DNA from 3 places in the Streptomyces sp. NPDC090108 genome. Region 1 is predicted to be linked to each of the others. Evidence: riboswitches for the same ligand, from Rfam matches in the RefSeq annotation. Region 1 holds a riboswitch; each other region holds the start of a gene.
What was found. Region 1 has a riboswitch for S-adenosylmethionine ahead of thrC (threonine synthase). Riboswitches for the same ligand answer to the same signal wherever they lie in the genome.

Region 1 (9,954 bases):
GCGCTGGCACACGATCCGGTGACGGTGAACCGCCTGCGCCGGGTCCGTGACGCACGCCGTTCCGAACGCTGAGACAGCGCCGGCAACCCGGGCGTAGGGGCGGCACCGCGCGGATAGTGTCGCCCCATGGGCATCCATGTGACGGACTCGACCAACCCGGTGGATCCACTGCCGGTCCCCGTGACCCAGGCCGGCCGGGACGGACTGCGGGCGCTGCTCGCGGAGCCGCGCACCGCGGCGGTCGGCCTCGACTTCGACGGCACGCTCGCCCCGATCGTCGCCGATCCCGACCAGGCCCGCGCCCACCCCGGCGCCGTGCCCGCGCTCGCCGAGCTCGCCCCGAAGGTGGCCTCCGTCGCCGTGGTCACCGGCCGCCCGCCCGGGGTGGCGGTCCGGCACGGCGGCTTCGCGGGCGTCCCCGGCCTGGAGCACCTCGTCGTCCTCGGCCACTACGGCGCCGAACGCTGGGACGCCGTCACCGGTACCGTCACCGCCCCCGCCCCGCACCCCGGGGTGGCCGCCGCCCGCGCCGAACTGCCCGGCTTCCTGGACAGCGTCGGCGCCTGGCAGGGCACCTGGATCGAGGAGAAGGGCCGCGCCCTCGCCGTCCACACCCGCCGCGCGCACGACCCGCAGGCCGCCTTCGAGGCGTTGCGCGAACCGCTCGCCGGTCTCGCCGCCCGGCACGGCCTGATCGTGGAGCCCGGCCGCCTGGTCCTCGAACTCCGCCCGCCCGGCATGGACAAGGGCGTCGCCCTGATCGACCACGTCCGGGCCGTCGGCGCCGAGTCCGTGCTCTACGCGGGCGACGACCTCGGCGATCTGCCCGCCTACGCCGCCGTGGAAAAGCTCCGCTCCGAGGGCGTCCCCGGTCTCCTCGTGTGCAGCGGCAGCGCGGAGGTGACGGAGCTCGCCGAACGGGCCGACCTCGTGGTCGACGGACCCGGCGGTGTCGTGGCGCTGCTGCGCGCCCTGGCGGCCCACATGGAGTGAGCCGCCGTACGGCCCGCCCGGGCGTGCGGGCGCCGGGCGCGGGCCGGCGGCGTCCGCGCCGGGGCGCGCCGGGCCGTCACCGGCCGAGCGCCTCCAGCTGGTCCAGGAACCACCGGGCCGGGGGCAGCGCGGTGCCGGCCGCGGCCAGCCGCTTCGAGCGCTCGGCGCGTTCCCCCGCGGGCATGGCCAGCGCCTCGTGCAGCGCCTCGGCCGTGCCCGTGATGTCGTACGGGTTCACCACGACCGCGTCGTCGCCCAGCTCCTCGTACGCCCCGGCCTCCCGGGAGAGCACCAGCGCGCACCCCTCGTCGGAGACGACCGGCACCTCCTTGGCGACCAGGTTCATGCCGTCCCGGATGGGATTGACCAGGGCCACGTCGGCCAGCCGGTAGGCGGCCAGGGAGCGGGCGAAGTCGTCCTTGACGTGGAGGACGACCGGGGTCCAGTCCGGGGTGCCGTACTCCCCGTTGATCTCCTGCGCCACCCGTCGCACCTCGTCCGTGTACGCGCGGTACACCGCGAGGTCCTGCCGCGAGGGGTAGGCGAACGCGACGTGCACGACCCGCTCGCGCCACTCGGGGTGGTCCGCCAGCAGCTGCCGGTAGGCCAGCAGCCCGCGCACGATGTTCTTGGACAGCTCGGTGCGGTCCACCCGCACGATCGTCCGGCGCCCCTCGCCGATCTCCTCCCGGAGCGCGGCCATCCGCTCCGCCACGTCGGCCCGGTGCGCGCGCTCGCGCAGGAAGTCCGCGTCGGCTCCGAGTCCGTGCACCCCGATCCGCGTCCCCGAGGGGATGCCCGGGCCCAGTACGTCGTGACAGCAGGCGGTGAAGGCGTCCGCCCACCGGCGGGTCAGGAACGCCGCCCGGTCCGCGCCGAGGATGCCGGTCAGCAGCTCGGCCGCGATGTCGTCGGGCAGCAGCCGGAAGTAGTCCGGCGGCGCCCACGGGGTGTGCGAGAAGTGCCCGATGCGCAGGTCGGGCCGCAGCTGCCGCAGCATCCGGGGGGCCAGGGCCAGGTGGTAGTCCTGGATCAGCACCGCCGCGCCCTCGGCGGCCTCCTCGGCGAGCGCCTCGGCGAAGGCCCGGTTGTAGGCGCGGTAGGACTCCCACCGCCGGCGGAACTCCGCGTCGAAGACCGGCTCCAGCGGGGTCTGGTAGAGCATGTGGTGGACGAACCACAGCGCCGAGTTGGCGATGCCGTTGTAGGCGTCGGCGTACACGCCGGCGTCGATGCCGAGCATCCGCACCCGCTGCCCGCCGGTGTCCTCGGCCGGCAGCAGCCCGCCCGCCGCACGCCGTACGGCCTCCCGGTCGCCGTCGCCCAGCGCGGCGCACACCCATACCGCGTCGGTGTCCGGCCCGATGGCCGACAGCCCCGAGACCAGACCGCCGCCGCCGCGCCTGGCGCGCAGCGTCCCGCCGTCGCCCTCGGGGCTCAGCTCGTACGAAACCGGGCCGCGGTTGGACGCGACCAGCACCTCTGCGCCCTGTGTGGAAGCCATGGTCCTCAACCTAGCCCGGCCCGGAAACGCTCAAACGTACGCTCCGCGCCGAAGGGGGGCTTGTATACGGCCAGGCCGGGCGTTCACCCGACGGCTCGCGCGACCGGGCCGTCGTCCGCACCACCGTCCGCACCCCTCGTGCCACCGCGGGCACCCCGGCTCACGCCACCCGGCGCGCGGCGTACTCGGCGATCTCCGCCATCGGCGGCCGCTCCTCGGTGTCGACCGAGTAGGTGCGCGGCTCGAACCCGTCCGCTCCCCGCTCGAACTGGGTGAGGGCGGGCCGCACCAGGTGGCCGCGGGCGAGCCTGAGCTGCGCGGTCCGGTAGATCGCCGCGGCCATCCGGCCCAGCGCCTGCCCGTCCTGGTGCCGGTGCTTGCGCACCCCGACGTCCACCTGGGCCAGGGCGTCCAGGCCCACCAGGTGCAGGGCGTCGACCAGCATGCCCAGCTCCACGCCGTAGCCCACCGGGAACGGCAGCTGCTCCAGCAGCGAGCGGCGGGCCGCGTACTCGCCGCCCAGCGGCTGCACGAAGCCGGCCAGCTGCGGCCAGTGCATGTTGAGCAGCGGGCGGGCCATCAGCTCGGTGACCCGGCCGCCCTGCCCGGCGGCGCCGGCCAGCGGACGGTCGTACATCGCCTTGACCAGGTCGACGTCCGGGTCGGTGAGCAGCGGGCCCACGATGCCGAGGACGAAGTCCGAGGAGAACTCCTTCAGGTCGGCGTCGACGAAGCAGACGATGTCCCCGCCGGTGACCAGCAGGGAGCGCCACAGCACCTCGCCCTTGCCGGGGACGGCGGGCAGGCGCGGGAGTATCGCGTCGCGGTGCACGACCCGCGCGCCGGCGGCGGCCGCGACCTCGGAGGTGCGGTCGGTGGAGCCGGAGTCGACGACGACGATCTCGTCGACCAGCGGGATCTGCTCGACGAGGTCGTGCCGGATGATCCGGACGATCTCGCCGACCGTCTCCTCCTCGTCCAACGCGGGCAGGACGACGGAGACGGTCTGGCCGGTGCGCTGCTTCGCGGCCAGGACGCGGTGCGGGGGGCGGTCGGCCACGGACCAGGAGCGGGTGGCCAGCCAGCGCTCGACTTCTTCCAGCACGGTCGGTGGCTCCTCACTGTCGTGATCTGTCGTGATCGGGGGCGTGATCAGGTGTCCTGCCCGGGGGCTGTGATCACACACGGGAATCCGGGTGATCCATCTCGCGGTTCGGACGGCTCTCTCCACTGTCCTGGCCTTCGGTTACAGTCTTGAGCAACGCCGATGACCATCGCATGTCGGGGGTCAAGAGCGTTCACACAACCACATACCGCTCATCCAGAGGGGCAGAGGGACACGGCCCGATGAAGCCCCGGCAACCCTCCAGCCGGTCACTCGTTCACCCCGCGAGGCTCCCGGCTAGGGAAGGTGCCAAATCCGTCTCGCGGTGAGATGCGCCGCGAGGAAGATGAGGAGAAAGGGCCTCGCCTCCATGGCTGTGCAGACCGTTGCCACCCCCAGCAGTCCCACCGTCGACCTCGGCCCCGCGACAGCGCTGAGCTGCCGCGAGTGCGGCCACCAGGTCCCGCTCGGCCCGCTGTTCGCCTGCGACGAGTGTTTCGGCCCGCTCGAGATCGCCTACGACTTCTCCGCGTACGACGCGAAGGAACTGCGCGCCCGGATCGAGTCCGGCCCCGCGAACATCTGGCGCTACGCGCCCCTGCTGCCCGTCCCCGCCGACGTGGCCGGCAAGCCCAACCTCAACCCCGGCTGGACCCCGCTCGTCGAGGCCCGCAATCTCGCCCGGGAGCTGGGCGTCACCGGCGGGCTGTACGTGAAGGACGACTCCGGGAACCCGACGCACTCCTTCAAGGACCGTGTCGTCGCCCAGGCCCTGGAGGCCGCCCGCGCCTTCGGCTTCACCACCCTGTCCTGCTCCTCCACCGGCAACCTCGCCGGAGCGGTCGGCGCCGCCGCGGCCCGCGCGGGCCTGCGCTCCTGCGTGTTCGTCCCGCACGACCTGGAGCAGGCCAAGGTCGTCATGGCCGCCGTCTACGGCGGTGAGCTGGTCGGCATCGAGGGCAGCTACGACGACGTGAACCGCTTCTGCTCCGAGCTGATCGGCGACCCGGCCGGCGAGGGCTGGGGCTTCGTCAACGTCAACCTGCGGCCCTACTACGCGGAGGGCTCCAAGACCCTGGCGTACGAGATCTGCGAGCAGCTCGGCTGGCGGCTGCCCGACCAGATCGTGGTCCCGGTCGCCTCCGGCTCCCAGCTCACGAAGATCGACAAGGGGCTGAAGGAGCTGATCGCGCTCGGTCTGGTCGAGGACCGGCCGTACCGGATCTTCGGGGCGCAGGCCGAGGGCTGCTCGCCGGTGTCGTCCGCGTACAAGGCGGGCCACGACGTCGTACGGCCGCAGAAGCCGGCCACCATCGCCAAGTCCCTCGCCATCGGCAACCCGGCGGACGGCCCGTACGTCCTCGACATCGCGCGGCGCACCGGCGGTGCGGTGGAGGACGTGACGGACGAGGAGATCGTGGCCGCCATCCGGCTGCTCGCCCGCACGGAGGGCGTCTTCGCCGAGACGGCGGGCGGTGTGACGGTCGGCGTCACGAAGAAGCTCATCGACAGCGGCGTGCTGGACCCGGCGCTGACCACGGTCGTGCTGAACACCGGCGACGGCCTCAAGACACTCGACGCGGTGGCCGGCACCGGTCCGACCGCCGTCATCCGCCCGACCCTGGACTCCTTCCGAGAGGCTGGCCTCGCATGAGTGTGACCGTTCGCATCCCGACCATCCTGCGCACCTACACCGGCGGCCGGGCGGAGGTCGCCGCCGAGGGGGCGACCCTTGCCGAGGTCATCGACGACCTGGAGAAGAACCACACGGGAATCGCCGCCCGGGTCCTGGACGACCAGGGAAAGCTGCGCCGTTTCGTCAACGTGTACGTCAATGACGACGACGTGCGTTTCGAGCGGGGCCTGGAGACGGTCACGCCGGACGGCGCCGGCGTCTCCATCATTCCGGCGGTCGCCGGCGGCTGACCGCGCCCGGTATTACCTTCGGTAATCGAGGTGACGGGCTGTTCATCGGATGGCCCCCTCCGTGAGAGAAGCGGAGGGGGCCATTCTGAGTGATTGAGCGCGGTAAGGTTGGGGAACGCGCTCCTCGGCCACCGGCCGGGGGCCCTTGGATTCATGCCGCGCGCCCGACAAGAAGTAGCCAAAATGCCCGGGTTGTTTGCGGCTTTTGTTGTTTTTATGGGGCCCGACTTGCCCTGGATTCAGCCGAATTCCCCTCACATTCCGGACCGCCCGCGTCCAGAATTCTCGTCCGATTGACCTGTTGCAGACGGCAGTTGGGCAGATACATTCAGCCGCGGTCGACGCGTTCCGGCGCACGCCCCCGTCCGATGGGGGGTGAGGTCTGACCCGGGTCCGCGAAGGGTGGATCTGTGCAAGGGCCAGTAATAGGGGAGTTAGGCATGGCTCAGGGCACCGTCAAATGGTTCAACGCGGAGAAGGGCTACGGCTTCATCGCGGTCGACGGTGGTGCGGACGTCTTCGTCCACTACAGCGCCATTCAGATGGACGGCTACCGCAGCCTGGAAGAGGGCCAGCGGGTCGAGTTCGAGATCTCGCAGGGCCAGAAGGGTCCGCAGGCCGACATGGTTCGCGTCACCGCCTGAACGTTTTCGCAGCGAAGGGCCCGCACCGGCACAGGGTGCGGGCCCTTCGCCGTGCCCGGCCGCGGCGCGCGCGGTGTTCGCGGGTGGCTGACGCTCCCTCCGCGAACCCCCAAGGCGCTTGCACTCGACCATGCCGAGTGCTAATCATTGCGTTAGCACTCTGAAGGTGAGAGTGACAACGAGGACCGGGTCGGTGAGGCCCGCAGGCCGGGTGGGGCAAGGAACCACGAGGCCGGCGAGCCGTCCGTCGCGGGCGCGGGCGCGGTCCGAAGGAATCACCCCCAGTCCTGGAGGGACCACTTCACATGGCCAAGATCATCGCGTTCGACGAGGAGGCGCGGCGCGGCCTCGAGCGCGGCATGAACCAGCTCGCGGACGCCGTCAAGGTGACGCTCGGCCCCAAGGGTCGCAACGTCGTCCTCGAGAAGAAGTGGGGCGCCCCCACGATCACCAACGATGGTGTCTCCATCGCCAAGGAGATCGAGCTCGAGGACCCGTACGAGAAGATCGGCGCCGAGCTGGTCAAGGAAGTCGCCAAGAAGACGGACGACGTCGCCGGTGACGGTACGACCACCGCGACCGTTCTCGCCCAGGCCCTGGTCAAGGAAGGCCTGCGCAACGTCGCCGCCGGCGCCAACCCGATGGCCCTGAAGCGCGGTATCGAGAAGGCCGTCGAGGCCGTCTCCGCCGCCCTGCTGGAGCAGGCGAAGGACGTCGAGACCAAGGAGCAGATCGCCTCCACCGCGTCCATCTCCGCCGCCGACACCCAGATCGGCGAGCTCATCGCCGAGGCGATGGACAAGGTCGGCAAGGAAGGCGTCATCACCGTCGAGGAGAGCAACACCTTCGGTCTGGAGCTCGAGCTCACCGAGGGCATGCGCTTCGACAAGGGCTACATCTCCGCCTACTTCGCGACCGACATGGAGCGCATGGAGTCGGTGCTCGAGGACCCCTACATCCTCATCGCCAACTCCAAGATCTCCTCGGTCAAGGACCTGCTCCCGCTGCTGGAGAAGGTCATGCAGTCGGGCAAGCCGCTGCTGATCATCGCCGAGGACGTCGAGGGCGAGGCCCTGTCGACCCTGGTCGTCAACAAGATCCGCGGCACCTTCAAGTCCGTCGCCGTCAAGGCCCCGGGCTTCGGCGACCGCCGCAAGGCCATGCTCGGCGACATCGCCATCCTCACGGGCGGCGAGGTCATCTCCGAGGAGGTCGGCCTCAAGCTGGAGAACGCGACCCTGGACCTCCTGGGCCGCGCCCGCAAGGTCGTCGTCACCAAGGACGAGACCACGATCGTCGACGGCGCCGGCTCCTCGGAGCAGGTGCAGGGCCGCGTGAACCAGATCCGCGCGGAGATCGAGAACAGCGACTCGGACTACGACCGCGAGAAGCTGCAGGAGCGCCTGGCGAAGCTCGCCGGCGGTGTCGCGGTCATCAAGGCCGGTGCCGCCACCGAGGTGGAGCTCAAGGAGCGCAAGCACCGCATCGAGGACGCCGTCCGCAACGCCAAGGCCGCGGTCGAGGAGGGCATCGTCGCCGGTGGTGGCGTGGCCCTGCTCCAGACCTTCCCGGCCTTCGAGAAGCTGGACGTCGAGGGTGACGAGGCGACCGGCGCCAACGCCGTGAAGCTCGCGCTCGAGGCCCCGCTGAAGCAGATCGCCGTCAACGCCGGCCTCGAGGGCGGTGTCGTGGTGGAGAAGGTGCGCAACCTGACCCCGGGCCACGGCCTGAACGCCGCGACCGGCGAGTACGTCGACCTCATCGCCGAGGGCATCATCGACCCGGCGAAGGTGACCCGTTCCGCGCTGCAGAACGCCGCCTCCATCGCCGCGCTGTTCCTCACCACCGAGGCCGTCATCGCCGACAAGCCGGAGAAGGCCGCCGCGCCTGCCGGTGGCGGCATGCCGGGCGGTGACATGGACTTCTGATCGGCCTCACGGCTGGTCCACGTCCTTGCCGAGGGCGGCACTCCCCGTACGACGGGGGGTGCCGCCCTCGGGCGTTTCCGGAAGCCGGACCGGGGCCCGCGCGAGCCGGACCGGGGCCCGCGCGAGGCGCGGAATGCGGGGGGTCGTACTCTCGTTTACTTAAGGAAGTGCACCAATGCGCGTGCACATACCAATCGGTTTCACTCCACTCACGAGGAGCCCCCGCGTGACCGACACGACGACCGCCACCTCCCGCGCGGCCCAGATCCTGTCCCGCCCGATCGCCCTGGGCGGCCTGACCGTCCCCAACCGGATCGTCATGGCGCCGATGACCCGCATGTTCTCCCCGGGCGGCATCCCCGGTGAGGACGTGGTGTCGTACTACTCCCGCCGCGCCGCCGCCGGCGTGGGCCTGATCATCACCGAGGGCACCTACGTCGGCCACGACTCGGCCGGCCAGAGCGACAGCGTGCCGCGCTTCCACGGCGAGGAGCAGCTGGCGGGCTGGGCCGAGGTCGTCGAGGCCGTGCACGCGGCGGGCGGCACGATCATGCCGCAGCTGTGGCACATCGGCATGGTCCGCAGGCAGGGCGAGCCGCCGTTCGCCGACGCCCCCGCGATGGGCCCGTCCGGCATCCACAAGGAGGGCGCCGAGCCCAAGGGCAAGGCCATGACGCAGGAGGACCTGGACGACGTCGTCGCCGCGTTCGCCGAGGCCGCGGCCGCCGCCGAGCGCATCGGCATGGACGGCGTGGAGATCCACGGCGCCCACGGCTACCTCGTGGACCAGTTCCTGTGGGAGGGCACCAACCGCCGCACCGACGCCTACGGCGGCGACCCGGTGGCCCGCACCAAGTTCGCGGCGGAGATCGTCGCCGCGGTCCGCGCGGCCGTCTCCCCGGACTTCCCGGTGCTGTTCCGCTTCTCGCAGTGGAAGCAGCAGGACTACACCGCCCGCCTCGCCGAGACCCCGGAGGAGCTGGAGGCCATCCTGGCGCCGCTGGCCGCCGCCGGCGTCGACGCCTTCCACGCCTCCACGCGCCGCTACTGGCTGCCCGAGTTCGAGGGCTCCGACCTCAACCTCGCGGGCTGGACGAAGAAGATCACCGGCAAGCCGGTCATCACCGTCGGCTCGGTCGGCCTCGACGGCGACTTCGTCAACGCGTTCGCGGGCGAGGGCTCCCCGGTCAAGGGCATCGACGACCTCCTGGACGGCCTGGAGAGCGAGCAGTACGACATGGTCGCCGTCGGCCGCGCGCTGCTCCAGGACCCGGAGTGGGCCGCCAAGGTCCTCGCCGACCGCTTCGACGAGCTGAAGCCGTACGACGCCGCCGCCCTGGCGACGCTGAGCTGACCCGGAACCCGGGAACACGAGGGCGGCATCCCGCGGCGCACGGGGGTGCCGCCCTCACCCGTACCCGGCGGGGCGGCTACAGGTTGCCCAGGGGTTCGATGTCGACCCGGACCGGCGTGCCCCAGATGCGGAGCACCTCGTAGTCGGTGAACTCGTGGACCAGCCGGTAGGCCATGCCCGAGCGGGGTGCCCTGCGTTCGGCGGACAGATAGCGCTCCGCCTCCTGGCGGTCGCGGCGCGGGGTGCCGCACAGCTGCCAGGTCTGGCCGTTCCAGACCTCCGGGAGCCAGCGCTGCTGGGGGTGCGGGCGGTCCGCGCTCACGCCGTAGCGGGACATCGCGCGCTCGGGCGCGTCGGCCTGGCCGCGGTCCCTGGGGCGCGCGTACGCGTCGTTCATCTCGCCGCGGCGCGCGGTGCGCCGGCGGGTCTCGCACAGCAGGCACAGGTCCGGTGCGTCGGCGTCCACCGGGCCGCCGGGGTGCTCGGCGCAGCGGGTCGTG
Region 2 (9,954 bases), on a different contig from region 1:
ACGAGGGCATCGTCGCCTTCTCGAAGATCTGCACCCACGTCGGTTGCCCGATCTCCCTGTACGAGCAGCAGACGCACCACGTGCTGTGCCCGTGCCACCAGTCCACCTTCGACCTCTCCGACGGTGCCCGAGTGATCTTCGGTCCCGCCGGTCACGCCCTGCCGCAGCTCCGCATCGGCGTGAACGACGAGGGTTACCTCCAGGCGCTCGGCGACTTCGAGGAGCCCGTCGGTCCTGCATTCTGGGAGCGCGGATGAGTACTGCAGCGAACGAAGCACCCCGCTCTCGCGGGAAGGCCCCGGCCGGCGAGCGCGTCGCCGACTGGGCCGACGGCCGGCTCGGGATCTTCTCCCTGGCCAAGGCCAACATGCGGAAGATCTTCCCCGACCACTGGTCGTTCATGCTGGGCGAAGTCTGCATGTACAGCTTCCTCATCATCATCCTGACCGGTGTCTATCTGACGCTGTTCTTCCACCCGTCGATGAACGAGGTGGAGTACCACGGCAGCTATGTCCCGCTCCAGGGGCAGCTGATGTCGGAAGCGTTCAACTCGACCCTGCACATCTCCTTCGACGTGCGCGGTGGTCTGCTCATCCGGCAGATCCACCACTGGGCCGCGCTGATCTTCCTCGCCGGCATGTTCGTGCACATGATGCGCGTGTTCTTCACCGGCGCGTTCCGCAAGCCGCGTGAGATCAACTGGCTGTTCGGCTTCCTGCTGTTCGTCCTGGGCATGTTCACCGGTTTCACCGGTTACTCGCTCCCCGACGACCTGCTCTCCGGCACCGGTGTCCGCTTCACCGAGGGCGCGATCCTGTCCATGCCGATCGTCGGCACGTACATCTCGTTCTTCCTCTTCGGCGGTCAGTTCCCCGGACACGACTTCGTGGCCCGGTTCTACTCGATCCACATCCTGCTGCTGCCGGGCATCATGCTCGGCCTGATGGTGGCGCACCTGATCCTGGTCTTCTACCACAAGCACACGCAGTTCGCGGGCCCGGGGAAGACCGAGACCAACGTCGTCGGCATGCCGCTGCTGCCGGTGTACATGGCCAAGGCCGGAGGCTTCTTCTTCCTGGTCTTCGGCACCATCGCCGCCATCGCCGCGATCGCGCAGATCAACCCGATCTGGGCCATGGGCCCCTACCGGCCCGACCAGGTGTCCACCGGCGCCCAGCCCGACTGGTACATGGGCTTCGCCGAGGGCCTGATCCGCTACATGCCGGGCTGGGAGATCAACTTCTGGGGTCACACGCTCGTCCTGGGCGTGTTCATCCCGCTGGTGCTCTTCGGCCTGGTGCTGATGGCCATCGCGGTCTACCCCTTCATCGAGTCCTGGGTCACCGGCGACAAGAGCGAGCACCACATCCTGGACCGCCCGCGCAACGCCCCGACCCGTACCGGCTTCGGTGTCGCCTGGGTGACCGTGTACCTGATCGGTCTGGTCGGCGGTGGCAACGACCTGTGGGCCACCCACTTCCACCTGTCGATCAACCAGGTGACGTGGTTCGTCCGCATCGGCTTCTTCGCCGGTCCGGTCCTCGCGTTCATCATCACCAAGCGGATCTGCCTCGGCCTCCAGCGCCGTGACAAGGACAAGGTGCTGCACGGTCGCGAGACCGGCATCATCAAGCGCCTGCCGCACGGTGAGTTCATCGAGGTGCACGAGCCGCTCAGCCAGGAGCAGCTGCACACGCTGACGGCGCACCACCAGTACGAGCCGGCCGAGATCGGCGCGACGGTGGACGAGAACGGTGTCGAGCGCAAGGTGAAGGCCACGGAGCGGCTGCGCGTCAAGCTCTCCGGTGCCTACTACGGCGAGGACAACCAGATCCCGAAGCCGACCGTCGACGAGTACAAGGAGATCACGAGCGGCCACGGCCACCACTGATCCCAGCGTCGCCACGCCACGGCAGAAGGGCCCCCTCCGGTGCGGAGGGGGCCCTTCCCCGTTCCGGCGGACCCCGGCGGGCCCCATCGGCCCCCCGGGCCCCACGAGCGGCGGACGCGGCCCTGGGGGGTCTGCGGGCTGGATAGGGTGGGGGGTGGGAACACACGGTTCCCGAACACACCCAGGAGCGGCTGATGAGCGCTGTGACCCCCGCCGGAGGCGACACCGCGGCGGTCCGTTCCTGGCCCGCCCTGCTGAACGGTCTGCTGGACGGCCGGAACCTGTCCGCGGACGACACCGCCTGGGCGATGGACCTGATCATGCGCGGCGAGGCGACCGACGCCCAGATCGCCGGGTTCATGGTGGCGCTGCGCGCCAAGGGCGAGACCGTGGAGGAGATCACCGGCCTCGTACGGACCATGTACGAGCACGCCAACGTGATCGAGGTCCCCGGTCCGGCCGTCGACATCGTCGGCACCGGCGGTGACGGCGCCAGGACCGTCAACATCTCCACCATGTCCTCGATCGTCGTGGCGGGCACGGGGGAGCGGGTCGTCAAGCACGGCAACCGTGCCGCGTCCTCCGCCTCCGGGTCCTCCGACGTCCTGGAGAAGCTCGGCATCAACCTGAACCTGACCCCGCGGCGGGTCGCCGAGGTCGCCGAAGAGGCGGGCATCACCATCTGCTTCGCGGTGAAGTTCCACCCGTCGCTGCGGCATGTCGCCGCGGCCCGCGGCCAGCTGGGCATCCGTACGACCTTCAACGTGCTCGGCCCGCTGACCAACCCGGCCCGGGTGACCTCGCAGGCGGTCGGCGTGGCGAACGCGGCCATGGCCCCCATCGTGGCCGGTGTCTTCGCCGAGCGCGGCAACTCCTCCCTCGTCTTCCGCGGCGACGACGGCCTCGACGAACTGACGACGACGTCCACCTCCCGGGTATGGACGGTGCGCGACGGCAAGGTGACCGAGGAGACCTTCGATCCGCGTGACGTCGGCATCGAGCTGGTCCCCGTGGAGGCCCTGCGCGGCGGCGACCCGTCGTACAACGCGGAGGTCGCCCGCAGGCTGCTGGACGGCGAGACGGGGCCGGTGCGCGACGCCGTCCTGCTGAACTCCGCGGCGGCGCTCGCCGCGCTGCGGCCGACGGGCGGCCCGCTGGCCGGGCAGATCGCCGACGGCATGGCGCGGGCGGCCGAGTCGATCGACTCCGGGTCGGCCAAGCGGGCGCTGGAGCGCTGGGTGGCCGCGACCAACCGGTAGCCGCGCACGGCACGAAGGGCCGGCACCCCGACGGGGCGCCGGCCCTTCGCCGTACCCGGCACCCCCGGTCCGCCCGGCGCCCCCCGGCCCGACCGGTCCGTCGCGGCCGCGATCGTCCCGGTCCGCCGGGCGCCGCATCCTCACCGCGCATGTCCCGGCATCCGGACAGCGGTTGCGTCCCGCGGACAGGCCCCGCTAGCTTTTCGATCAGGTCATGAGCGACAGTCACACGGCCCCGGCCGGCTGTCCGGCAACCCTCCGTCCGTGGCGGGGTGCCCCGGGTGAGGACCAGGCCGTGGACCACAAGGCCCACGGCAAGCGCGGACCCCTCGCGCGCCGCTCCGCCGGCGTGGGCCCAGGGGTCCTGGTCGCCCGAGGGAGCCTTCTGTGAGCCAGCGAATGCGCTAGGGGGCGTCTCCCCGGTCTTCGTGGACCCCCGACGCCCGGCACGCCACCTCGCCGCACGGCCGAACCACCCCTGTACGCCCCGTACGAGGGTGATCCGGCCGCACGCCGAGGCACCGCACCGGACGCGCGGCCCGATCCACGACGACCGCGGAGACACCCCCTCGGTCCTGCCGTCAGGACCCCGCCCGCTCCACGACGTCACCCACGCGCCCCGCCGCACGGCCCCCGCGTCCCGCGTACCTCCCGTACGAGGGCCACGGCCCGGCGTACCGGGGAGCACGCACCCGACGCCGCGGAGTCCGCCCACCGCGGCGGACGGCGGGAGTCCGGCGGCAGGACCCGGGGCCGCAGCGCCCCACCGCACACCCCTTCACCGTCACCGCGTCCTGCCTCACGGGAGTCCCGCCATGTCCGTGCACACCGCTGCCGCCGCCACCGTCCTCGCCCCGCTGCCCGTTCTGGGCCGGGACGTCACCGTTCCGCTCGTCACCGGCGGCGAGGCCGGGTACGCCGCCCTCGACTACGCCGCCAGCGCCCCGGCCCTCCAGCGGGTCTGGGACGACGTCGCCGCGTACGCCCCGTACTACGGCAGCGTCCACCGGGGCGCCGGTCACCTCTCGCAGCTCTCCACCGGCCTGTTCGAGGACGCCCGCCGCACGGTGGCGGGGTTCCTCGGCTGCCGGGAGGACGACCAGGTCGTCTTCACCCGGTCGACCACCGACTCCCTGAACCTGCTGGCCCACGCCCTGCCCGCCGGCTGCCAGGTCTTCGTCTTCGCCACCGAGCACCACGCGGCCCTGCTGCCCTGGCGGGGCGCCGAGGTGACCTGGCTGGACGCCCCCCGCACCCCGGAGCAGGCCGTACGGACCCTGGAGCGGGCCCTCGCCGGCCGCGACGCCGGTGCCCCGGCCCTGGTCTGCGTCACCGGCGCCTCCAACGTCACCGGCGAACTGTGGCCGGTGCGCGAACTGGCCGCCGCCGCGCACGCGCACGGCGCCCGGATCGTCCTCGACGCCGCCCAGCTGGCCCCGCACCACCCGGTGAGCGTGACGGAGCTGGACGTCGACTGGATCGCGCTCTCCGGCCACAAGCTGTACGCCCCCTTCGGCGCCGGGGTGCTGGCCGGACGCGCCGACTGGCTGGACGCGGCCGAGCCCTACCTCGCGGGCGGCGGCGCCAGCCGTACGGTGGCCCGGCGGGAGGACGGCGGGGTCGAGGTGGAGTGGCACGAGGGCACCGCCCGCCACGAGGCCGGCTCCCCGAACGTGATCGGCGCCTACTCCCTCGCCTCGGCCTGCAAGGCCCTCACCGAGGCGGGCTTCGACGCGCTGGTCGCCCGCGAGCGGCACCTGATCGCCCGGGTACGGACGGGCCTCGCGGACGTCCCCGGCGTGCGCGTGCTCTCGCTCTTCGGCGAGGACGCCCCGCGCGTCGGCGTCCTGTCCTTCGTGGTCGAGGGCTGGAACAGCTCCCACCTCGCCGCCGCCCTGTCCGCGGAGTACGGCATCGGCGTGCGCGACGGCCTCTTCTGCGCCCACCCGCTGGTGCGCACCCTGCTCGGCGGGACCCCGCAGGACCAGGGCGAGTGCGGCGCCGCCGGGGACGCGCCCGGGGAGAGGTCCCTGAACGCCGTCCGCGTCAGCTTCGGCGCGGGCACCCCCGACGAGCACGTCGACCGGTTCGTCGGCGCCGTAGGGGAACTCGTCCGGGACGGCGCGAAGTGGTCCTACCGCACGGAGAACGGCCGCTGCGTCCCGGTGGCCTGAGGCACGCCGCGACCGCCGGGGCCGCGTCCGCCGCCCCGGCCCGGGGACACGGCCTAGTTGTCCAGGCCGATCGCGAACGCCGCCTCCAGGTCGTGCTGGGAGTAGGTGCGGAAGGCGACGTGGGTGTCGGTGCCCTCGACACCCGGGATCTTGCTGATGCGGCCCGGGATGACCTCGGCGAGGTCCTCGTGGCGGCTGACGCGGACCATCGCGATGAGGTCGTAGGTGCCGGTGACCGAGAAGACCTCGCTGACGCTGTCCAGTGCGGCGATCTCCTCCGCGATCTCGGGGATCCGGTCCACGCTGGTCTTGATCAGGACGATCGCGGTGATCACGGCTGGTTCTCTCCCTTGGGTGCCGGGGCTGGGGCGGCCTTCACTCTAGTCGCCCGCCCGTCCGCCGCCGCCGCCGTGCCGGGGCCGTCCTGCGCGCTCTTCCCCCGTCCCGCCCACGGCCTGCCGTACCGCATCCAGGCGTAGCCGAAGCCGAGGCAGAAGCCGACGACGTGGGCGAGGTAGGCCACCCCCGGCCCCTCGCTCGCCCGGCTCGCCGCCAGCCACTGCAGGGCGGCCCAGAACGGCAACACGACCCAGGCGGGAAAGCGCAGCGGGAGGAAGAACAGAAAGGGGAGGAGACTGGTCACACGGGCGCGCGGGAACAAGTACAGGAACGCTCCGAGCACCGCGGAGATCGCCCCGGAGGCGCCCACCAGGGACTGCCCGGAGCCGGTGTTGGCGGCCGCGTAGCCGAGCAGGGCCAGGTATCCGCAGCCCGCGTAGAACAGGGTGAACTCCACCCGGCCCATCCGCTCCTCGGTCATCACCCCGAAGACGAAGAGGAACAGCATGTTGCCGAGCAGATGCACCCAGCTGCCGTGCACGAACAGCGCGGTGGCCGGGGCGAGGAGGTGGTCCAGGGGCGCCTGGAAGAGGTCCGCCGGGATCACGCCCCAGTGCCGGAAGTACGCCCGCTGCGCGGCGGACAGCGCGTCCCCGGAGCCGTACGCCGGGGTGAGCCCGGAGGCCGGGCCCAGGACGAAGATCAGGCAGCACAGGACGATGAGGGTGTACGTCATCGGTGCCGAGATGTCCCGGACCCCTCTGCTGGTCCGGCAGGCCGTCGTGCTCGAGTCGCTGATCATGAATACAGAGCATGACGTAACCGGACGCAGTGGTGCAGACCGCCTCGCCGCCGTGGATGGACGGGCGACGAGGACCCGCCAGGCCTTAGGGTTACCACCCACACGCGTCGGGCGACGGCGCGGACCGGCCCGAGAAGCGCTTCGGGGAGTCGTCCCGCCGAGCGGTTCCCGGGAGCGATGCCCGAAGGAAACCGAGAAGGAAGCGGACAGCCACGATGACGGTTCCCCTGCCGACCGCCACCACGCGTTGGCGCTGCACGCTCTGCGGCAACCTCACGCGTTTCGACGTCACCCGTTCGTCCAAGGCCGTCGAGTACGTGCATCTCGACCTCGCCGGTGAGCCCACCGTGGAGGAGCGAGAGGTGGTCAGTGAGACCATCGAGTCGGTCCGCTGCCGCTGGTGCAACGCGGTGGACCAGGTGGAACTCGTGGACAGGCCGGGCGCCGGCTCCTGAACGGAGCGGGCCCCGCAAGGGTATTGGGGTGTGACGGATGGTGGAGACCGCAGGCGGGGGGCCGGGCGACGGCACCGCTGAGGTGCTTGACCGTCCGCTGCCCGACGGCGTGCGCCGGCGGGTCGTGCAGATCGTCGCGGACGGATTCGGCGGCCTGACCGTGACGGAACTGCCCGCCCAGCTGAGGCAGTACGCCCGGTTCGCCCCGAACCGGCGGGCCAAGTTCGCCGGGAACGCGATGGCCGCGGCGCTGGAGACCGACCCCCTGTTCCGGCAGCGCATCGGGGAGAAGTTCAGAGAGGCGCAGCCGGAGCTGTCCGGCGCCCTGGACTCCGGCTCGCCGCCCCCGGCCGCGGACCCGCTCGACGTGGCGGCCGCGGCCTATGTGCTGCGTCCGGCGGGCTGGGTGAAGCTGGTCGCCGCGGCCGGCGAGGAGGCCCAGCGCGCCGACGCCGAGCGCGCGGACGAGGAGAGCCGGGCCGAGCTGGAGCGGCTGCGCGAGGAACTGGCGCACGCCCGCGAGCTGACCCGTACGGAGAACGAACGGCTGCGGGCCGAGCTGGACGCCGCCAAGCGCGAGGCCGAGTCGCTGCACCGCAAGCTGCGTTCCGCCCTCAGCGACGTCAAGCGCGGTGAGGCCGCGCTGCGCAAGGTGCAGGGCGAGGTCGAGGCGGCGCGCGCCGAGGGGCACACGCAGGTGTCGGCCGCGGAGAGCGAGTCCCGGCGGCTCAAGGGCCGCCTCGGCGAGGTCGAGGCGGCCCTCGAGGCCACCCGCAGGTCCGCGCGCGAGGGGCGCAGCGTCGAGGACATGCGGGTACGGCTGCTGCTCGACACCGTGCTGGAAGCCGCGCAGGGGCTGCGCCGGGAGCTGGCGCTGCCGCCGGTCTCGGTGCGCCCCGCCGAGACCGTGGACGCGGTCGAGCCGGGCCGGATGACCCCCAAGGACATCGCGGCCCGCGCCCTGTCCGAGAACGACCCGGCGATCCTCGACCAGTTGCTGGCCCTGCCGCAGGCGCATCTGGTCGTCGACGGCTACAACGTCACCAAGACCGGCTATCCGCAGATGCCGCTGGAGAAGCAGCGGCTGAGGCTGCTGGGGCAGCTCTCGGCGCTCGCCGCGCAGACCGGCGCCGAGGTCACCTGTGTCTTCGACGGCGCGGAACTGGCGGCGCCGGTGCTGCTCGCGCCGCCGCGCGGGGTGCGGGTGCTGTTCTCCAAGCCGGGGGTGACGGCCGACGAGCTGATCCGCCAGCTGGTGCGCGCCGAGCCGCCGGGCCGGCCGGTCATCGTCGCCTCCACCGACCGGGAGGTGGCGGACGGGGTCGCCCGCGCCGGTGCCCGACCGGTCGCCTCTGCGGTACTTCTGAAGCGACTGTCCTGAAGGTTCGACAGGCATATGCATTGCCCGAATTGAACACATCTTCACGCAACGTAGCGTCAACCGCGCATCACCGCACGTGAGTTGTGTGCAAAGAATGCATTGCGTGACCGGTTTTTTTGCGGTCAGGATTTGAACTGATCACAACCAGGTCACTAGGGTCGTGTCTCGAACCTCCGAACGGGTGATCACTCAGAAGAAGGAGTTCATCCTCCGTGGCGTCCCATCGTCGACCCAAGAAGCCGAGTCGCACGCGAGTCACCGTGCTGACCACCGCAGCAGCCGCCGCCGTCGTACTCAGTGCGAACGCCGCGAACGCCGCGCCGAGCGAGAAGCTCAGCAAGGACCAGGTGAAGTCCAAGGTCGACGAGCTCTACGAGCAGGCGGAACAGGCCACCGAGAAGCTGGACGGGGCGCAGGAGAAGCAGCACAAGCTGCAGAAGGAGATCTCCACCATCCAGGACAACGTCGCGCGCGGTCAGCAGGACCTCAACGCGCTGCGCGACGGCCTGGGTTCGATGGCCACGGCCCAGTACCGCTCCGGCGGCATCGACCCCTCGGTGCAGCTCTTCCTGTCCTCCAACCCGGACGACTACCTCGACAAGGCCTCCACGCTCGACCAGTTGAGCAGCCAGCAGGTCGAGGCCCTGCAGAAGGTCCAGGACAAGCAGCGCGAACTGGCCCAGGTGCGCGCCGAGGCCACGGAGAAGCTCAAGGACCTCTCGGCCACCCGCACCGAGCTGGGCAAGAAGAAGTCCGAGGTCAAGGCGAAGCTCGCCGAGGCCCAGCGACTGCTCAACACCCTGACCGCCAAGGAGAAGGCCAAGCTCGCCGCGGACCAGGAGCGCGCCAGCCGCTCGTCCACCGAGCGGGTCGACCTCGGCGCCCCCGCCACCTCCTCCGGCCGCGCCGCCGCGGCGTTCAACGCCGCCCGGAGCCAGATCGGCAAGCCGTACTCCTACGGCACCGCCGGCATGGCCACCTTCGACTGCTCGGGCCTCACCTCGTGGGCCTACGGGCAGGCCGGTGTCTCCATCCCGCGCACCTCCGAGGCGCAGACCACCCTCGGCCCCCACCTGGGCATGAGCCAGCTCCAGGTCGGCGACCTGGTGTTCTTCTACGGCGACCTCCACCACGTCGGCCTCTACGCCGGCAACGGCCAGGTGCTGCACGCCCCGCACACCGGCGCCGTGGTCCGCTACGAGGCCATGAGCGACATGCCGTTCCAGTTCGGCGTCCACGTCTGACCGGCCGCCCAGGCCCGCACGACCGGACACGCCAGGCGCCCGAACGGGCGAATCCCGGCGACCGGAACTGACTCCACGCCCCGCCGGTGACCTGCGTCAGCGGCGGGGCGCCGCGTTTCCCCGCGCCCCCGGGTCTTTGGCCCGGGCGCTTCCGCACGGCTACTGTCTGCCCCGTTTCCCCGGCACCCGGGCCACCCCGTGCCCGGCGCCGGGGAGGCGACACCTGTCCGCCAGCAGAAGGACTGCCGTGGGGTCCCATCGCCGCCTTGCCGCCTCCGGATTCGACCGGGGCTCCGCCGCCCTCTGCGCGCTCTCGGCCGCGGCCGCCGCGCTCGGCGCCGTACCCGCGCACGCCTCGCCGCACGAGGACGCCCGTGCCGAGGTCGACCGGCTCTACGAGGAGGCCGAG
Region 3 (9,954 bases), on a different contig from region 1:
CTCCGCCTTCGCCCGCCATTCGGCCACGACGGCGCGGGGGTCGGCGATGCGCCGGGCACCGAAGGAGCCGTCGTTCTCGCTGACGACCGGATCCTCCTTCGGCAGCGGACCGTCCGCGTCGCGGCCGGACAGGTCGATGCCCCACAGCAGCCCGGCGATCCCCAAGGCCGTGGCCGGGGTGACCTGCTGGAGCCGGATCCACCGCTTCTTCTCCTGGGCCTCCTTCTCGGTGGCGCCAATGATGATCTCGGTGCCGGGCAGGATCCGCAGATCGTCGTCCGGCCGCCCGACCGCGCGCAGCCGGCGCCGGATGTCGTCCGCGAAGGCCAGCGCGTCGTCGAAGTCGGTGCCGTGCGCGGAGAAGATCACGTCGGCGTTGCGGGCGGCGAAGTCGCGTCCTTCGCCGGAATCCCCGGCCTGGAAGATCACCGGGTGCCCCTGGGTGCTGCGCGGCAGGGTCGGAGCCAGGTCGACGTCGAAATGCGTTCCCTTGAAGCGCACTTGACGTACGGCACCAGGGGCCGACCAGGCGGTCGCTTCGGCCGAGTCCGCGACGGCGGCGTCCGCCCAGCCGTCCCACAGGGCGCGGGCCACGGTGAGGAACTCCTCGGCACGCCGGTAGCGGTCGGCGTGGTCGAGGTAGCCGCCACGGCGGAAGTTCGCGCCGGTCCAGGCGTTGTCCGTGGTCACCACGTTCCAGCCGGCGCGGCCGTCGGAGAGCAGGTCCAGGCCGGAGAGGCGGCGGGCCAGATCCGCGGGCTCGTTGAAGGTGGAGTTGGACGTGGAGACCAGGCCGATGCGGCGGGTGACCGCGGCCAGCGCGGTGAGCTGGGTGATGGCGTCCGGCCGTCCGGCCACGTCGAGATCGTGGATCCTGCCGTCGACCTCGCGCAGCCTGAGGCCCTCGCCGAGGAAGAACGCGTCGAACAGGCCGCGTTCGGCTGTCTGGGCGACCCGGCGGAAGGACGCGGGATCGATCTGGGAGCCGCTGTCGGGGGCGGACCAGACGGTCCAGTGGTTGACGCCCTGGAAGAACACGCCCAAGTGGAGCCGGGCGTGCGGACGGGGGACGTCGAGGGGGTCGGTGCGGGTCATCGGGCGTCCTCCTGGCCGGCCGGGGCAGCGGCGGCGAAGCGATTGACGGGGCGCTCCAGCCCCAGGGTCGAGCGCAGGGACGTACCGGGCAGCGGGCGGGCGACGAGACGCTGCGCGGAGAGAGCCGGCAGGACGAGGCGGGAGAGGACGGTGAGGTCCTCGTCCAGGACCAGCGGATGCAGCCGTACGCCGTCGACGTGACGGCCCAACTCGGCGATAAGCGCGATGAGTCGGTCTACGGAACCGATGTGCCGGAGCCTTCCCCGGTCCCTCCACGGCGCGTACCGCTCCAGGTCGGCGACGCGCTCGGCGGCGGTCGCCTCCGGGGTGTCCAGCGCCACCTCGACCTCGGCGAAGACGCGCGGGGTACCGGCGCCGGCGGCGGCCGTGGTGACCGACGTGAGGTCGCGGCCCTCGACGAGAGCGACATCGAGCTGTGCGGCCGGAACCCGGTCGGGCCGGCCCAGGACGACAAGCTGACCCTGGGGCGGGCGCGGCACGATTCCCGGGCCCTTGACGACATACGTGTCACCGCTGAAGTCGACGTGGTGAAGGCGTTCGCGGTCGAGGTAGCGGCTGGTGGCCACGGACCGGATGACCGCGTCGTCCTCCCACGAGTCCCACAGGGCGCGGGCCACCTCCACCCCGTCCCGTGACTCTCGGGCCCGCGCTGCGGCGCCGGCGACCAGCGGGCGTCCCCAGGCGCGGGCCGCCTCGGGACGCTCCTCCTCCGTGACCACCCACCCGGCGCGACCGGCGGAGATGTGATCCAGAGACGCCAACTGGCCGGAGACATGGAAGGGTTCGGCATACGTCACCGGGACGACGGGCGCGATCCCGATGGCGCTCGTGGACGCCGCGACGAAGGCCGCTCGCTCGACCGCGCCGATCCGGCCCAGCGGATCCTTCGCGGCGCCGGGAGGCAGCACGCCGTCGTCCAGGGTGATCAGGGTGAATCCGGCGTTCTCGGCGACGGCGGCGATCCGTACCAGACGGCGCGGGGTGAGCAGTTGATCGGGTGAGTGGGCGGCGCGGCGCCAGGCCGCGGGGTGGGCGCCGTCGCCGTCGAGCTCGACGGCAAGGTGCAGGGCGGGGCCGGACAATGGGGGTTCCTTCCGGGAAACACGACGACTCGCGGCCACAGGGCCACGACGAGACAGCCGGTGGGATCGGCCGGCAGAGGTCAGGCGTGTACGGAAGGACAGACGGCGGAGGAGGTGCGGCAGTAGTCGACGTGCCGCCGGGTGATCAGCCGCGCACCAGAGCACGCACCCTGTGGTGCCGCACCCTGTACGTGCATCGGAGCCTCCACCTGCCGGCAGCTTGCCCGTTCAACGTATGTCGGGCGCCCCTGTGGATGTCAAGGGCGACCACGGGAGCAGGGGTGCCTCACCCGGTGGGACCGATGGCCGAAGCATCCTTCCGGGTTCGCTCCGATCCGGCCCATGGAGACGGGCCGCGCCCGGTGCGGATGTGCGTGCAGGGCGTCGAGCGCCGTCACCACGCCTGCGGTCAGGGCCTGGAAGCCGCCGGAGCGGCCGTGCGGATCGCGGACCGGGCGGCCCGCACCACCCGTCGGCCGTTCCATCTGGTGGACCGGCGTTGACATTCGTTCGGGCAGCTGTCTTAACTACGGCCCAGAACGGTCATGAGTGTCAGCGACAAGCCCTGGCTTGCTGACCGGCAACCCTCGCGCCGCGGTGGGGTGCCCCAGGTGAGGACCGGACCGAAGACGTTTCGGTAAGCGCGAGGTCCACAGGGCCGGAACAGTGATGGTGACGCCATGTACGCAGTTCCCGGGACGGCCAGGCGCCGCCCTCAGGACTGCGTTCGGCCGTACTCGAGCCTTCTCGTCGCCGATCGCGCCGTCGATCTGCTCCGCGTGAACAGCGCGCTGTGTACCGCACCGGGCTGTGCCCGCTGCCGGGGCTGACAGCTCCCCGCAGCCCCCGCGATCTCTGACGAACACCGCGTCCGCGGTGCGCCGTTGTCCTCCCCGCCCCCGGTATCCCGCCGTCGTGTGCGCCCTCGCATGCCGCCGCGCGTCCGGGGTGTGCCCACCCAGCCGGAGCCCAGCATGAGTGAACCCCCTGGCGCCACCGTCACCCTCCCCGAAGCGCCGACCGCCGACCAGCCATCGAAAGCCCTCACCGCCCAGCGAGTTCTGCCGCTGCGGCGCCCCGGACGCTGGATCGCCACCGTGGTGGTGCTCGTCCTGATCGCCCAGTTCGTGCACGGACTGGTCTCCAACCCCTTCTACCAGTGGGACCGCTGGGGCTACTGGTTCCTGCGCCCCACGATCATCGACGGTCTCGTGATCACCCTCGAAGTCACCGCCTACAGCGCGGTGCTCGGTCTGATCGGCGGTGTCGTGCTCGCCCTGGCCCGGCTGTCGAAGAGCCCGGTGCTGCGCGCGGTCAGCTGGACCTATGTCTGGGCGCTGCGCGCCATCCCGCTCATCGTGGTCCTGCTCTTCCTCTACAACTTCAGCGCTCTGTACAAGACGTTGAGCGTCGGCGTTCCCTTCGGTCCGGCCTTCTTCTCCTTCGACGAGTCGAAACTCGCCACCGACATGGTCGTCGCCGTCATCGGCCTCAGCCTCAACGAGGCCGCCTACGCGGCCGAGGTCGTCCGCGGCGGCATCCTCTCCGTCGACCAGGGCCAGCACGAGGCGGCCGCGGCGCTCGGCCTGCCGAAGGGCTACCAGTTCCGGAAGATCGTCTTTCCGCAGGCGCTGCGCTCGATCATCCCGAACTACGTCAACCAGCTCATCGGCCTGATCAAGGGCACCTCGCTGGTCTTCTACGTCTCGCTGCTCGACCTCTTCGGCACCGCCCAGACCATGGGCTCCACCTACCCCGGCGACATCGTGCCACTGCTGCTGGTCGTCACCGTCTGGTACCTGATCCTGACCAGCGTCGTCTCCGTCCTCCAGTTCTACGTCGAGCGGCACTACGCCCGCGGTGCCACCCGCAACCTGCCACCGACACCGCTGCAGACGCTCCGCACCGGGCTCACCGGCCTGCGGGCCCGCATCCGCCGGGAGGCCGCCGTATGACCACCGACACCATCAAGGCCGTGGCGGACGTCAAGGCCGCCACCGTCGAGGTCCACGACGTGCACAAGTGGTACGGCACCCAACGGGTGCTGGAAGGCATCGACCTGACCGTCCGCCCCGGCGAGGTCACCGTGATCCTCGGACCCTCCGGCTCCGGAAAGTCCACTCTGCTGCGGGTCATCAACCACCTGGAGAAGCCCGAGATCGGCTACGTCAGCATCAACGGCGAGCCGATCGGCGTGAAGCGGCAGGGGGAGAGGCTCAAGGAGCTGAGCGAGCGCGCCATCCTCACCCAGCGCGGACGGATCGGCTTCGTCTTCCAGAACTTCAACCTCTTCCCGCACCTGACCGTCCTGGACAACGTGGCCGCCGCTCCCGTCGCCACCGGCAAGCTGACCAGGCCGGAGGCTCGGGAACTCGCCCTCGAACTTCTCGGCCGGGTCGGCCTCGCCGACAAGGCCGGCGTCTACCCGCGCCGGCTCTCCGGCGGCCAGCAGCAACGCGTCGCCATCGCCCGAGCCCTCGCCCTGCGCCCCGGCGTGATCCTTTTCGACGAACCCACCTCCGCCCTCGACCCGGAACTCGTCGGCGAAGTCCTCTCCGTCATCAAGGACCTGGCGGCCGACGGCACCACGCTCGTCATCGTCACCCACGAGATCGGCTTCGCCCGCGAGATCGCCGACCGGGTCGTCTTCATCGACGCCGGCAAGATCATCGAGCAGGGCCCGCCCTCCGAGGTCCTCCACAACCCCCAGCACGAACGGACCAGGGACTTCCTCAGCAAGGTCCTCTGACCCGCCGCACTTCTCGACTCCCCCACGCCATCCTCATCACCTTCAGCGACAAGGAACGGCCATGTCTGCTCACGCCACCCGACGCAGCCTGATCAGAGGCATCACCGCGGCGACCGCCGTCGCTTCCCTCACCACCGGGCTCGCCGCCTGCGGTGGCAACAGCGACGCGGCCACCACCACCGGCAATGCCAAGTCCGGGGAGGTCGTCGTCGGCCGGGTCTCCAACGGCGCCGCCACCCAGACCGCCATCAAGGTCTCCGAGGTCAAGTCGATCAGCGCCGAACTGCCCGACTCCGTCAAGAAGAGCGGCAAGCTCGTCATCGGCGAGGGCGCGCTGCCCGCCGGGTTCCCCCCGCTGGCCTACGTGGGCAGCGACCAGAAGACCCTCACCGGCTCCGAGCCCGACCTCGCCCGCCTGCTCGCCGCGGTCTTCGGCCTCAAGCCGGACATCAAGAACTCCACCTGGGAGAACATGTTCGTCGGCATCGACAGCGGCAAGGTCGACGTCGCGCTCTCCAACATCACCGACACCGAGGAACGCAAGAAGAAGTACGAGTTCGCCTCCTACCGCCAGGACAACCTCGCCTTCATCGTGCCGAAGAAGAGCACCTGGAACTTCGACGGCAACTACGAGAACCTCGCCGGCAGGACGATCGCCGTCGGCTCCGGCACCAACCAGGAGAAGATCCTCCTCGAATGGCAGTCGAAGCTGGCCAAGGAGGGCAAGAAGGTCACCGTCAAGCACTTCCAGGACAGCACCAGCACCTTCCTGGCGCTGAACAGTGGAAAGATCGACGCCTCCTTCGGCCCCAACCCCGGCTTCGCCTACCACAACAGGCAGACCGCCGGCACGCCCAGCGCGACCCGCACCGCGGGTACCTACTCCGGCGCAGGCGCCGGCCTGCAGGGCCTGATCGCGGCCACCGCGAAGAAGGGCAGCGGCCTCGCCGAGCCCCTCGCGCATGCCATCGACTACCTGATCGAGAACGGCCAATACGCCCAGTGGCTCAAGGCCTACGACCTCTCCGACGAGGCCGTCACCAAGTCCGAGGTCAACCCGCCCGGACTGCCCCTCGACAACTCCTGACCATCGCGTGACCGGACTCCACCGCCGCCTCGCGCTGGAGTCCCCGCGCGCCGGACACCCTGAGCCGCACCCCGGAGACCGCCACACCATGTCCGTCACCAGCATCGACGCGAGCTCCTCGCACATCCTGGACAATCCCGCCTGGGCCGCGCTCACCGGCCCCCACGCCCGCTTCGCCGAACGAATCGGCCGCGCCGCCCGCTACCAGCAGGACGTCGCACCCTTCCACGCCCTCTCCGACGAGCACGACCCGCGCGCCTGGGCCGATCTCGCCGCACTCATAGGCCCCGGCGGTACCGCCGCGGTGCGGGGCGTGACCGAGGCAGCGGTGGGCTGGGAGGTCGTGCGCACCGGACACGGCGTCCAGCTCGTGGACACCTCCCTGCGCGCCGAACCCGACCCCGAGACCGTACGGCTCGGCCCCGGCGACGTGCCCGAGATCCTGGACCTGGTCGCCCGTACCGAGCCGGGCCCCTATCTGCCCCGCACCGTCGAGCTGGGCACCTACCTCGGCATCCGCCACCAGGGGCGGCTGATCGCCCTGGCCGGCGAGCGGCTGCACCCGCCGGGCTGGACGGAGATCAGCGCCGTGTGCACCGACCCCGCCCACCGCGGCCGGGGTCTGGCCACCCGCTTGGTCCGCGCGGTCGCCGCCGGCATCAGGGAGCGAGGCGAACGCCCCTTCCTGCACGCCGCGGCCACCAACGCGAACGCCATCCGGCTGTACGAGTCGATCGGGTTCACCCTGCGCCGCCGTACCGTCTTCTCACTCGTCCGGCACACCGGCGCCGCCGCTCTGGAAGCAACGGCATAGCCGTGCCGTCGATCAGGATCTCCCCGCCCTGCTTGCTGACCTTCTTCACAGCACGGTCCAGGCGTGGGACTTGCGCGGCGAGCGGGCCGATCAGCTCGTCGCGCCGGCGGCGGGCGGTGGACTCGGACACGCCGTTGCCGCCGGCCCTGTCGGGCCGGGCGTCGGTCGTGACGCAGCACGGCCAGAAGGAGGGTTGTCCCTGTTCCCCGTCCCGGTGTCTGCTGGAGCCGTCGAACAAGAAGCGGGGCACGGTTGGAGGCGTGAGTGAAGGGTCCTGACCTGTCCCGCGATGCTCGTCTTGCCGCCCACGGGGCCGTCTCCACATGGCTGGCCCTGCGCAGTGACCGCAGTCTGCGCGAGTTGGTGGACGCCCGCGCACCGCTGGGGTCGGGCATCGGCGGGAAGACGGTCCTGCTGGAGGTCGAGGGAACCCAGGTCTTCGTCAAACAGCTACGGCTGACCGATCTGGAGCGCCGGCCGGAGCATGTCCACTCCACCGCGAACCTGTTCGGACTCCCGGCCTTTTGCCACTACGGCATGGGCACCATCGGCAGCCCGGGGTTCGGCGCCTGGCGCGAGTTGGCCGCGCAGACCATGACGACGAACTGGGTGGTTGCGGGAGACCACGAGGGCTTTCCCCTGATGTACCACTGGCGGGTGATCCCGGACTCCGGCCGGCCACTGCCCGAGGAACTGGCCGATGTGGACCGGGCTGTCGCCTACTGGGGAGGCGAATCAGCGGTACGCCGGCGAATCGAAGGTCTCCGGCATTCCACGGCCCGCCTTGTGCTGTTCCTGGAGTACATCCCGCAGAACCTGCACGACTGGCTGGGCGTCCGGATCAAGGCCGGCGACGAGGCGGCCGAGCGGGCCTGCGCCATGGTCGACAACGAGCTGAAAGCCGGTGTCGCGTTCATGAACGCTCGCGGGCTTCTGCACTTCGACGCCCACTTCGAGAACATCCTCACCGACGGCCGGCGGCTCTTCTTCACCGACTACGGCCTCGCGCTCTCCTCACGCTTCGACCTCACACGGGACGAGGCCGACTTCTTCGACCAGCACCGCACCTACGACCAGTACTACGCCGTCACCCACCTGGTGAACTGGCTCGCCGTCGCTCTCTACGGATACACACCGGACGAACGCAGAACGTTTCTGAATGCGTGCGCCCAAGGGGTGGCCCCGGAGGGGGTTCCCGCGTCGGTCGCGGCGCTCCTTGTGCGTCACGCACCCGTCGCAGCGGTGATGGGCGACTTCTCTCGCGCGTTTCGGCAGGTGAGCCGAGCCGCGCCCCATCCGCTGGCAACGATCCGTCGGATGGGGCGAAGTACGTGATCAGCAGCCGCCGGTCACAGGCGTGCGGTGAACCGACCGTAGGCCGGCTTGCGCAGCCGGCCCCGGTCGACCGGTCGGACCAGCTTTCCGCGTAGCGGTTCCGGGTTCCGACCGCACCGCGTCGAACACCATGGGGATGCGGGTGGACCTCAGAGCGCGCCCTTGCCCAGGTCGCCGGCCGGGAGCGCGTCGAGGACGACGACGCTCGGGGCCTCGGCCAGAGCGTCGCCCAGGGCCTCTCCCACCTTGAGCATCGCCTCGCCCTGGCGATGCGACTGGAGGTCCGCCTCGGAGGCCCACTTCTCCACCATGACGAAGTGACCAGCCGTTCCCTTCTTCCTGTGCAGGGAATAACGGGCGCAGCCGGGCTCGTCGTGCACAGCCGGAACAGCCTCAAGAAGAGCCTTTTCCACCAGCTCCTCCTGTCCCGTCTTCGCGATCAGGTTGGCGACGATGATGACGGACACAGCGAACTCCTCGACAAGAAGACTGATCGGCCTACAGCCGTTGGTGCCATGAACCTACGTGCCTGCCGGCTCACCGCAGCACGCCGGACTACATATTTCTGTAGCCCATCTGCCGGGAGCGTCGTTCGTCCGGAGATCCACCGCCTGCGCCGCTCGGCGAGGTACCCGGCCGGGGGGGCACCCGAAGAGGTTGCCGCATGTGCCGCTCGCGGGCTGCCGCTCTAGGCTGACGAAGGCGGCGCGGCCCACCCGCGCACGCGTCGGCATGTCACCTTCACCGACCCAGGTGGCGAGCCGTTCCGCCACAGAAAGTCGTCCACTCGCCGGCGGTACAGGAGACCGATGCGCATGCGCCACCAGCTCCAGGTCCAGCGCCGCGAGAAAGCGCGGGAGCGGGAGAGCCTCACCGTCGCCGAGCTCCTCCAGGAGCTGCGCGCGGTGCAGACCGGCGTACAGATCCTCTTCGCGTTCCTCCTCGGCCTCGCCTTCAGCGGCCGATTCGCCGATCTGGACGACTTCGGGCTCGGTACGTACGTCGCGACACTGGTGCTGACCGTCATCACCACAGCCCTCATCGCCACGCCCATCACGTTGCACCGCAGGATGGGTCACAGCGGATCCAATCCCCGGATCGTCCCTATCGCGGCGCGCATGGCCGAGATCGGATTCGCCCTGCTGGCCCTGGCCCTCAACGGCGCGATCCTGCTCGTCACGACCTTCGTCCTGGGCCGTACCGCGGGCATCTGCATCACGGCCCTGACCGCGTCCGTCTTCGTCGGGTTGTGGCTCTTCCTCCCCTGGGTCCTGCGCCCCGCGCGAGGGGCGAAATCACCGGAGCGCCTGCCGGGCGCAGGTCAGCGCGTGAAGGCATCACGCACACCGTGACCGTCCTCCTCCGGGAGTGCCGGCAGTCGCGGCGTCCTCGCCACCGGTGCGGACGGGCGATCAGCCGCCTGTCCGGCCTCTCCCCCGGGCCGGGTCCAGCGTGAGAGAGGGCGTTCACGGTGCCATGTGGCGGGTGATCAGCTCCAGAAGGCGCAGTACGGCCGCGTCCGCTTCCGGCCGGTGGACCGCGACCAGGGAAGTCTCCAGATAGGGCGATGCCCCGCGCAGCGGGACGAAGGCGACTTCGGGCACTTGAAAGTCGCGCAGGCGTTCGGGCAGGAGGCTGACGCACAGTCCGGAGGCGACGTAGCTGAACAGGCCGGTGAGATCGTCGGACACCGCACGGCTCCGGGGGGTGAAGCCGGCTTCCTGACAGGCCAGTTGAACCTGGTGCGCGAGGCCCGGGAGTGCCGTGGCGT

Region 2: another riboswitch for S-adenosylmethionine. It lies ahead of ACIPRD_RS20395 (aminotransferase class V-fold PLP-dependent enzyme); the one in region 1 lies ahead of thrC (threonine synthase).
Region 3: another riboswitch for S-adenosylmethionine. It lies ahead of ACIPRD_RS14845 (amino acid ABC transporter permease); the one in region 1 lies ahead of thrC (threonine synthase).

Annotation. Positions count from the first base shown of each region.
Region 1 covers NZ_JBIVDQ010000006.1:394,019-403,972, reverse strand. Annotated here, with positions in the region: gene ACIPRD_RS23390 (DUF3263 domain-containing protein) at 1-72, shown strand, start outside; gene otsB (trehalose-phosphatase) at 127-993, shown strand; gene ACIPRD_RS23380 (trehalose-6-phosphate synthase) at 1,070-2,497, opposite strand; gene ACIPRD_RS23375 (glucosyl-3-phosphoglycerate synthase) at 2,658-3,602, opposite strand; SAM riboswitch class I at 3,812-3,955, shown strand; gene thrC (threonine synthase) at 3,973-5,256, shown strand; gene ACIPRD_RS23365 (MoaD/ThiS family protein) at 5,253-5,528, shown strand; gene ACIPRD_RS23360 (cold-shock protein) at 5,969-6,172, shown strand; gene groL (chaperonin GroEL) at 6,478-8,100, shown strand; gene ACIPRD_RS23350 (NADH:flavin oxidoreductase) at 8,327-9,454, shown strand; gene ACIPRD_RS23345 (hypothetical protein) at 9,531-9,954, opposite strand, start outside.
Region 2 covers NZ_JBIVDQ010000005.1:481,567-491,520, forward strand. Annotated here, with positions in the region: gene ACIPRD_RS20380 (Rieske 2Fe-2S domain-containing protein) at 1-257, shown strand, start outside; gene ACIPRD_RS20385 (cytochrome bc complex cytochrome b subunit) at 254-1,891, shown strand; gene trpD (anthranilate phosphoribosyltransferase) at 2,086-3,150, shown strand; SAM riboswitch class IV at 3,361-3,477, shown strand; gene ACIPRD_RS20395 (aminotransferase class V-fold PLP-dependent enzyme) at 3,966-5,324, shown strand; gene ACIPRD_RS20400 (Lrp/AsnC ligand binding domain-containing protein) at 5,378-5,659, opposite strand; gene ACIPRD_RS20405 (rhomboid family intramembrane serine protease) at 5,656-6,465, opposite strand; gene ACIPRD_RS20410 (hypothetical protein) at 6,681-6,920, shown strand; gene ACIPRD_RS20415 (NYN domain-containing protein) at 6,958-8,301, shown strand; gene ACIPRD_RS20420 (NlpC/P60 family protein) at 8,514-9,545, shown strand; gene ACIPRD_RS20425 (NlpC/P60 family protein) at 9,793-9,954, shown strand, end outside.
Region 3 covers NZ_JBIVDQ010000003.1:1,038,530-1,048,483, forward strand. Annotated here, with positions in the region: gene ACIPRD_RS14830 (NtaA/DmoA family FMN-dependent monooxygenase) at 1-1,095, opposite strand, end outside; gene ACIPRD_RS14835 (LLM class flavin-dependent oxidoreductase) at 1,092-2,198, opposite strand; gene ACIPRD_RS14840 (hypothetical protein) at 2,501-2,701, shown strand; SAM riboswitch class IV at 2,740-2,848, shown strand; gene ACIPRD_RS14845 (amino acid ABC transporter permease) at 3,173-4,153, shown strand; gene ACIPRD_RS14850 (amino acid ABC transporter ATP-binding protein) at 4,150-4,947, shown strand; gene ACIPRD_RS14855 (transporter substrate-binding domain-containing protein) at 5,009-6,034, shown strand; gene ACIPRD_RS14860 (GNAT family N-acetyltransferase) at 6,123-6,848, shown strand; gene ACIPRD_RS14865 (protein kinase family protein) at 7,113-8,183, shown strand; gene ACIPRD_RS14870 (putative quinol monooxygenase) at 8,333-8,650, opposite strand; gene ACIPRD_RS14875 (DUF6328 family protein) at 8,999-9,535, shown strand; gene ACIPRD_RS14880 (LysR family transcriptional regulator) at 9,650-9,954, opposite strand, start outside.